Regions from separate parts of the Pseudoalteromonas undina genome, predicted to be linked through region 2. Evidence: predicted binding sites of a transcription regulator. Region 2 holds the regulator's gene; the other holds the start of a gene.
The links. The regulator MetJ, encoded in region 2, represses methionine synthesis genes. The targets are predictions, from matches to a motif close to TAGACGTCTAGACGTCTA.

Region 1: PUND_RS05360 (methylenetetrahydrofolate reductase) is a predicted target of MetJ. The motif match lies at 2,705-2,722, and genes of this name have one in related genera.

The regions. Positions count from the first base shown of each region.
Region 1 covers NZ_AHCF03000003.1:379,800-384,240, forward strand. The annotation lists gene PUND_RS05350 (HEPN domain-containing protein) at 38-1,000, shown strand; gene PUND_RS05355 (GNAT family N-acetyltransferase) at 1,104-1,562, shown strand; gene PUND_RS05360 (methylenetetrahydrofolate reductase) at 1,705-2,661, opposite strand; gene PUND_RS05365 (M16 family metallopeptidase) at 2,901-4,441, shown strand, end outside.
Region 2 covers NZ_AHCF03000002.1:190,457-194,897, reverse strand. The annotation lists gene metL (bifunctional aspartate kinase/homoserine dehydrogenase II) at 1-877, opposite strand, end outside; gene metB (cystathionine gamma-synthase) at 927-2,174, opposite strand; gene metJ (met regulon transcriptional regulator MetJ) at 2,373-2,693, shown strand; gene PUND_RS01470 (malic enzyme-like NAD(P)-binding protein) at 2,765-4,006, opposite strand.

The sequences.
Region 1 (4,441 bases), on a different contig from region 2:
CCTCTTAACGAGGCATTAAGCCTATTAGGGGGCATTAATGAGTAAGTATGAATTGAAAGATGCTATTGATGAACATATGCCGCATATTGATGAAATTCTCCAAGAGTCAAAAGTAGCTATATTTGATCGGTTTATGCGAGCTGCTTCAATTTTTGTTGATGTTGCAATAACTGATTCTAGTTTTGGAAGCAAGGAAGAGCTTCTTAAAAGTGAAGCTTTTCTTAAGGGAATAATTCCATTGGTAAACGACTGGTATTGGGAGAAATATGGCGAGCTCGCGAAAAATCCAAAGGATATAATTTATTCGGGAATTGTTAATCCCTATGGGCAACCTGTACTAGTAAAAATCCCATCTACAACTAGTAGAGTTGAAGTACCAAATGAAACAGCATGGCTTACTTTTCCAGATTGCCTGCAAGAAAGCGAGTCATTACCCGATATGATTCAAACTCCATTGATACTGGATAAGCTACCCACAAATGAAAAAGAGGTACTACTTTCTGAGTTCGATGAAGTTGTATCTATGACGCGATCGATAAACCTAAATATAATGTCTGCTAGCAAACTTGATGCAGAAACTACTCATATGGCACAGGGAATATGGAGTCATTTTGAAAAAGCTATTACGGATATCCTTTCATTTAAAAATCATCAAGCATCTATTGGGTGTTGGGAGTTACATCTAGCAATAGAAAAAACGCTAAAAGTGTATCTAAAGCAGGCCGATGGAAAGAAATACTTTGGACACAATTTGAACACGCTCGGGAATAAAGCAAGGGACTATATTCCAGAAATTGACTTATCAATGATAAAATCGTTGCCAAGTGACAAAGATGCTATCCAGCTTCGATACTCCGAATTAGTTCATAATGTTGATGAAGCTGTGGATTATTATAAAAAAGCATTGGCATTGGTTTTCTTTATAACTAGCAAACTATCCCGAAAGTATAAGTTCAATAACGCGTCTTTCTTAATAAAAATGGCACCTTGGGCAAAGTAAGGCCTAACAAGTTGCTGCACTCGGAAAAATTAATCGCAGCGCTCCTAATTTTCCGGTGAGCAAGGCGTTAGAAGCAATGCAAACTTTTGAGTACAACCATACTATGATAAACAAGCTTGATAATTCGAATAAAGAAGTTGCCAATCAAATTTTCGAGGTCTTTCAAAATTCTTATAAAGTTGAAGCTAAACTTATTGGTATTCTTAATTTTCCACCGCTATCGCGCAGTGGCAAAGATATAGAAAGTTCCAAAACCCTATTTTACGGTTTTATTGAAAATGGATGTATTGCCGCAGTCATAGAGATTACTTTAAAAGATAAGTATTTAGAGATCGACAGTTTAACTGTTGACCCAAGTTATTTTAGGAAAGGCATTGCAAGCAAATTACTTAATTACGTTCTTGGCTCATTCGAATATACAAAAGCTATTGTAGAAACGGCTGTAGCTAACGAGCCCGCAATAAGGTTGTACAAAAAGCATGGCTTTGCGGAGTTAAAACGGTGGACTCCATCTCATGGCATCGAAAAACTAGCTTTGTTCAAACCTGACAGATCAAGTTAGTACTTATTAAAATAAACGAAGCTAACTACTTGAACTGGCTTATTTTATGTCGCTTATTATTGTTGCCCGAACCTCGAACCTCGAACCTCGAACCTCGAACCTCGAACCTCGAACCTCGAACCTCGAACCCCGAACCCCGCAATTAAGCTATCAGTTTTTCCGCAAGGTTGAGTTCCATTGTTGCTTTTAATAAACGGTATAAGTTAATTGACGCGTCAATTTCTTCTTTACGGTTGGTTAAGCTTTCAATATTTAAGCCCAGCGGCACACCTAAGTGGGCACAGCTTTTTAAAATTGAGTCGAGGTTTTCGCGACAAATACGCACTGATTCGCTTAGTGTATTTTCCGAATCAAGCATGCGCCATTTAGTTGCCTCTGGCACTGAGATGCCTAGCCACTGCATAAACTCTAAGGTTTTTTCACCACCACAAGGCGTAAAGGTTAATATAATTCGATTAGGTGTCAGGCCTTGTGCTTTGCATGTGCGCGCATAACTGGTTATTAAATCTATAGTTGCTTGTGCGTTGTAAACGGCTTGAGAGATAAAAAACTGGCACCCTTGTGCTGTTTTTTCTATTAAGCGTTGGTGCTCGTTACGCTTGTTGGCATGGCGCTCAGCAATGGTTACACCACCTAAAAAGAAGTCTTCAGACTGCTCTGCCAGAGTTTTATAGGCATTCGGTAAGCTCAGCTTTATATCACCTGCTGATGATGGGCTGCCCACTAGCACCACGTTTTTTAAATCGTAGTCATTTTTAGTTTCATCTAACCACGCTTTAAACTCACTCACACCGCGCTGAGCTACACTTTTATAAGTAATTACATCAAGATCAGATAAGCCTCGTAAGAGTTGACTGTACTCGCGCGGATCAACTGTTTGCTTAAATGCAAATGGACGCGCTTGCTCTGTACGGCTGCTTTCATCTTGAATGTCATAAATAATTACGCCGTCATATTCAATTTCGTGTAAACGGCCTAATAACTTTTCGGCAATGATTTTTAATTGCGCTTTATCAGTCCCAATTTTTGGCGGTGTTGTGCCAATTAGGTAAACACCTTGGTTGGTGTCCTGTATTTTTTCTTGAAGTGATAAAGCCATAATCCCCATTCCAGCTTAATTTGTGATGATGGATTTAATATAGCAGCCATTTAGACGTCTAGATAGATTTATTTGTTGAAAGTTTCTCAACTAACGTGAATTATTTTCATAGTTAAATTAAATAACTGACACAGTTGTTTACATAATTAATAGGCTTAGGGCTCTTATATTTAATTACTTTACGGCATACTTAGTTTGGTAAATGTTTTAAAAATTGCTCAATTTAAAAAGGGATAACAATGAAATTTAAATTATTGGCAACTAGCCTAGCGGTATCGCTGGCCTTAACAGGTTGTGCTATGCAGCAAAGTCAAAACACGCAAACAGCAGCTCAACAAGAACAAGTTAATAAAGCAGATGAGCGTGTTTTTTCACAAGATTACCTAATAGAAGAGCTAGATAACGGCCTACGTGTGATGGTAGTTAAAACCGATTACCCAGATGTAGTATCGCTACAAATACCTGTATCTGTTGGCTCGCGTAATGAAGTGGAAGCGGGTAAAACTGGTTTTGCTCACTTTTTTGAACACATGATGTTTAAAGGCTCTGAAAAGTTTCCGCAAGATGTGTATTCAGATATTCTAAAAAATTCAGGGGTTGATAACCGCGCCTACACAACTAACGATTACACTAACTACCACTTAAATTTTTCAAAACAACATCTTGATAAAGTACTTGAGATTGAAGCTGATATTTTTCAAAACTTAAGCTACACCGAAGAACAATTTAGAACGGAAGCGCTAACGGTCAAAGGCGAGTACTTAAAAAATAATGCCAGTCCAATTCGTAAATTATTAAGTGCGGTACGCCAAGAAGCGTTCGAAAAACATACCTATAAACACACTACAATGGGCTTTTTTGAAGACATTGAAGCTATGCCAGATCAAATGGCCTACGGTAAAGAGTTTTTTGATAAGTTTTATAAGCCTGAATATGTATCGCTTGTGATTGTTGGTGATGTTGATCCAAAAGAGACCATGGCGATGGTTAAAAAACATTGGGGTAACTGGCAAAAAGGCGACTATGTTGCTGATATTCCTAAAGAGCCAACTCAGCAAGCGCCAAAATATGTGCATGAGCAAAACGAGGGATTACCAGGCCATTGGTTACTTGTGTCGTATAAAGGGGCCGCATGGGAGCCTCAGAAAAAAGACAGAGCCGCACTAGATTTACTGTCGCAGCTTTATTTTTCGAGCAATTCAGATATTTACCAAGAGCTGGTAGTAGAAAAGCAAATCGCGAGTCAAATGTTTACCTATAACCCTGAAACTAAAGATCCAGGGTTACTGCATGTATTTGTAAAAGTTGAAAATGCCGATGATTTAGCCACAGTGCGTGATGCTATAAACCGTACGTATGCCAAAGCGCGTACCGAGTTGGTTGATAGCCAAAAACTCAGCGATTTAAAGTCTAATCTTAAATACAGTTTTATAAATGGTTTAGATTCGTCGCAAGCAATTGCTTCTACACTTGCCAGCTATATGCATTTTGAGCGCGATCCTGAGGTAATTAATCAGCTGTATAAATCGGCAGACAATATCACTAGCGAAGATATTAGAGCCGTTGCAAATAAGTATTTTGTTGATAATGCCCGCACCACAATTACTATGTCGGCACTTGATAAAGCCCCTGGTTTTGAACAAGAAAGCGATTTAAATGCCTTGGTAGCTAAGTATCAGCAAGTACCGAGTAAGCCAATCTTTAAGGTGCTGGATAAAACTAATAGCTCGCCGTTAATCGATATTAACTTACTATTTAATACCGGTGCCGCTGCCGATCC
Region 2 (4,441 bases):
GCTTTTGTTTACTCATTCCTAATTTAACTATTTCGGTATGGCTGCCTTGAAGATCGTAACTACTGCGAACAATTAACTCTATATCGGTCCCTTTTAATGGCGATAATGTTTTAGCATGTAGTACAGGGTTACCTAGTCTAGCCAATAAATTAGCTTGTTCGCGGCACACCCGCGCATACTTAATCGCATTAGCGACCTTACGCGGATCAGTACTAAAAACACCTTGAGTGTCAGTCCAAATAGACACTTTTTTAGCATTGCAATATCGTGCTAATAAAGTAGCACTGTAATCACTACCATTTCGCCCTAAGGTCACGGTTTCATGTTGTAAATTAGCCGCAATAAACCCTGTAACGACATTAATTTTGCTTGCATCTATGGCTTTTAAGCACTGCTGCTGATTATTAGCATGCTGTAGCTGCCCTGCGTCTAATATGAATAACTGCCTAGCGTCATGTGCGCAAGCACTAACGTTAAGTTGCCCTAAGTAAGCGCTTAATAGCCTTGCAGACCATAATTCGCCATGAGCTAGTAGCCACGCTTCAGCTAAGGTACCTTGCTTGGCCTGCTGGGTAATCGTGCTTAGCTCAGTGGCAAGTATATTGAGTGCTTCATGCTTAGCACCCGCTATAAGCAATTGTTCAATTAGCGAAGATTGATGATTACTTATTAATAAAATAATGTCAGCAATCGCTTGGGTATCTTGCTGTTGGAAGCTTTGCCACAATTTAACCAAGGTATCGGTGGTTTTACCGGCAGCAGATACCACCACACAATCCCCTGCTTGAGCATGAGTTAAAATAATATTTGCGACACTTTTAAAGCGATCCGCTGAGCTTAAACTCGAACCACCAAATTTATGAACCTGATTTACCATGTTAATACCAACTCGACTTCATGTTTTGTATTTTCAAAATTGGTAGGCACTACCATAACGCCGGATGCGCCGCGTTTAATTTTGCTGAACCAAATGACTCACTAGCACCATTTTTTGCAGCTAACGCGTTATCTGCTTGCCCGGGGCGAACCAAATTAAATACCCTGTCTAAATCAGCAAGTAAGTCTTTTGCATCTTCAATACCCACCGAAATACGAATAAGCGTATCACCCACCCCAGCCTCTGCACGAGCAGTCGCCTCCATGCCTGCATGGGTCATGGTTGCGGGGTGACAAATCAAACTTTCCACTCCGCCTAATGATTCCGCCAAGCTAAATTCATTTAAGCGCGTTAAAAACGCTGCAGCATCGTTTATATCGCCTTTGATATCAAAACTAACCATTGCACCAAAGCCAAACTGCTGCGCCTTAGCAAGCGTATGTTGTGGATGTGATTCAAGACCTGGATAGTAAACCTGAGCAACAAACGGGGAGTTTTCTAAATACTGTGCAATAGCGAGTGCGTTTTCTTGGTGTTGCCTCAAACGCACGTTTAACGTGCGCAAACCTCTGAGAGTTAAATAGCTATCAAATGGTGCCCCTGTAATACCAATATTATTTGCCCACCATGCCAGTTCTTCGCCAAGCTCAGCGCTAGCCGCAATAACCGCACCACCAACAACATCTGAATGACCATTGATATATTTAGTAGTGGAGTGAACCACAATATCAGCACCAAATTTAATCGGATTTTGCAAAGCCGGCGATAAAAATGTGTTATCGGCAGCAACGAGTGCACCACACTGCTTAGCAATATCGGTAACCGCTTTAATATCAGTTAATCGTAAAATTGGATTACTCGGTGTTTCAATCCAGATCAGCTTAGGCTTTATAACAAGAATATGCGATAAGCTTTCGCTTTTAGTGAAATCGACCACTTCTAGCTTTAATAAGCCGCGTTTTTCCAGTGAAGTAAATAAACGATAACTGCCCCCATAGCAATCGTGAGGGATCACTAATGTATCTTCACTATTTAATAATTGGGTTGTTAAGTGAACAGCCGCCATGCCCGTTGCGGTAATTATACCTTTAGCCCCGCCTTCAAGTTCAGTGAGCGCCTCAGCCAAAATGTCACGGTTAGGATTACCACTGCGGCCATAATCATATTGGCGCTTGGTATCAAAGTCAGCAAATGAGTAAGTGGTTGATAAATAAAGCGGTGGAACAACCGCACCATGCTGTTTATCGGCTTCTATTCCAGTACGAACAGCAATTGTTGCCTTATTTTTTTCACTCATTTTCGTCACCTTTACTATTTTGGATGTTTAGACGTCTAAAAGGTAGCGCATGCAGTTTAAGATGTCAAAACATTTAAATGTCCAGATAGCTAAATAACTAGTATTTGACTATCTTTTTTAAACCGATAGAATTTCACGCATATTTACACGCTTTGATGCTGTGTGAGCAATTTATAATCTGAGGCAACGATACATCTTATGGCTAAATGGAATGGTGAATATATTCACCCATACGCAGAACACGGGAAAAAATCCGAACAAGTAAAAAAGATCACCGTTTCGATCCCGCTAAATGTATTAAAAGTATTAACCGACGAGCGTACCCGTCGTCAAATAAACAACTTACGCCATGCAACAAATAGTGAGCTTTTATGCGAAGCGTTCTTGCATGCGTTTACAGGGCAACCGCTACCTAATGATGATGATCTACGTAAAGACAACGCAGAAAAAGTACCTGAAGAGGTGAAGAAAATAATGCAAGAAATGGGACTAGAAGTGCCTATTTTAAATGAAGACTAAATTTCTTTATCTGTGTTATAAAAAAACCTCAGCAAATGCTGAGGTTTTTTTGCGTTAATTTACACTTAAAATTACGCCATGTAATTTTCTGGCATATCAATTTGTGCCACACCCGAATCAACTGCAGCTTGAGCAACGGCTTTGGCGATACGAGGCAGTAAGCGCGGATCCATAGGTTTTGGTATAATATATTTAGCACCAAACTCTAATTTATCGATACCTGCAGCAGTCAGTACTTCAGCCGGAACTAGCTCTTTAGCAATACTGCGAATTGCCTCTACAGCAGCTATTTTCATTTCATCGTTTATTTCACTTGCGCGTACATCTAGTGCGCCGCGGAAAATAAATGGAAAACAAAGTACGTTGTTAACTTGGTTCGGATAATCAGAGCGGCCAGTCGCCATAATAAGATCGTTGCGTGCAGCATGTGCTAATTGCGGATCAATTTCAGGATCGGGGTTTGAACATGCAAATACAACTGGGCGGTCAGCCATTAACTTCAAATCATCGGCGGCTAATAAATTAGGGCCTGATACACCAACAAACACATCGGCATCTTCAATTACGTCCTGTAAAGTACGTTTATCCGTGTTGTTTGCAAATAATTGCTTATATTCATTTAAGTCATCACGACGTGTATGAATAACACCTTTACGGTCTAACATATAAATATGTTCACGCAGTGCGCCACACTTAATTAAAAGCTCCATACAGGCAACAGCTGCAGCGCCGGCACCTAAACACACGATAATCGCATCTTCAATTGCTTTACCTTGTACTTCTAGCGCATTTAGCATACCCGCAGCCGTTACAATTGCCGTACCATGTTGATCATCATGAAACACAGGAATGCTGCAACGTTCTATAAGTGCTTTTTCTATCTCAAAACATTCTGGCGCTTTAATATCTTCTAGGTTGATACCACCAAACGTGTCTGCAATATTCGCAACCGTGTTGATAAAGTCTTCGGTTGTGCGGTGCTTAACTTCTATATCAATTGAATCTAGGCCTGCAAAACGTTTAAATAATAATGCTTTGCCTTCCATTACTGGTTTTGAGGCCAGAGGGCCTAAATTACCTAAGCCTAAAATTGCGGTGCCGTTAGTAATAACCGCAACCATATTTCCTTTACCAGTATACTTATAGGCATTTGCTGGATCAGCGGCAATTTCACGAACAGGTTCTGCAACACCTGGGCTATATGCGAGCGCGAGGTCTTTAACCGTCTCAGCGGGCTTGGTCAGCTCAATACTGATTTTACCTGGAACGGGATGGGCATGGTAATGTAGTGCTTGTTCACGAAAATCTGACATAACGCGATTATATCCTGCAATTTAAGTTAAAGTGAGAGGTAGTTTTATTCTACGATACCTTTATTATTTTTAAATTCCAAGCAATATCAGGTCTATCCTGTTATATGCTAGAACTCTTAATTTTAAGTGATTTATCAGCAACTTCCCTAGATTATCCTGACATTTTTAAAATATAAATTCGTCATAAAAATGAAAATTACTGGTCGTTTTTACCCTTATTCAATATTTATGAAATACTCTTTTCAGTCTTAAATTAAAATAGTGAAATACCGAACTTTGTTTAACTTTAAATACAAATAACTTCACGTTAACTACATTTAAGTACCATATTTAAAGTGTAACAAATAAAAATATAGAGAATATTGGCAATTTTGTCTGCAAATGTTTATGCATATTCGGAATAAGAACAGGAAATAGTTATGCAAAAATAATAAA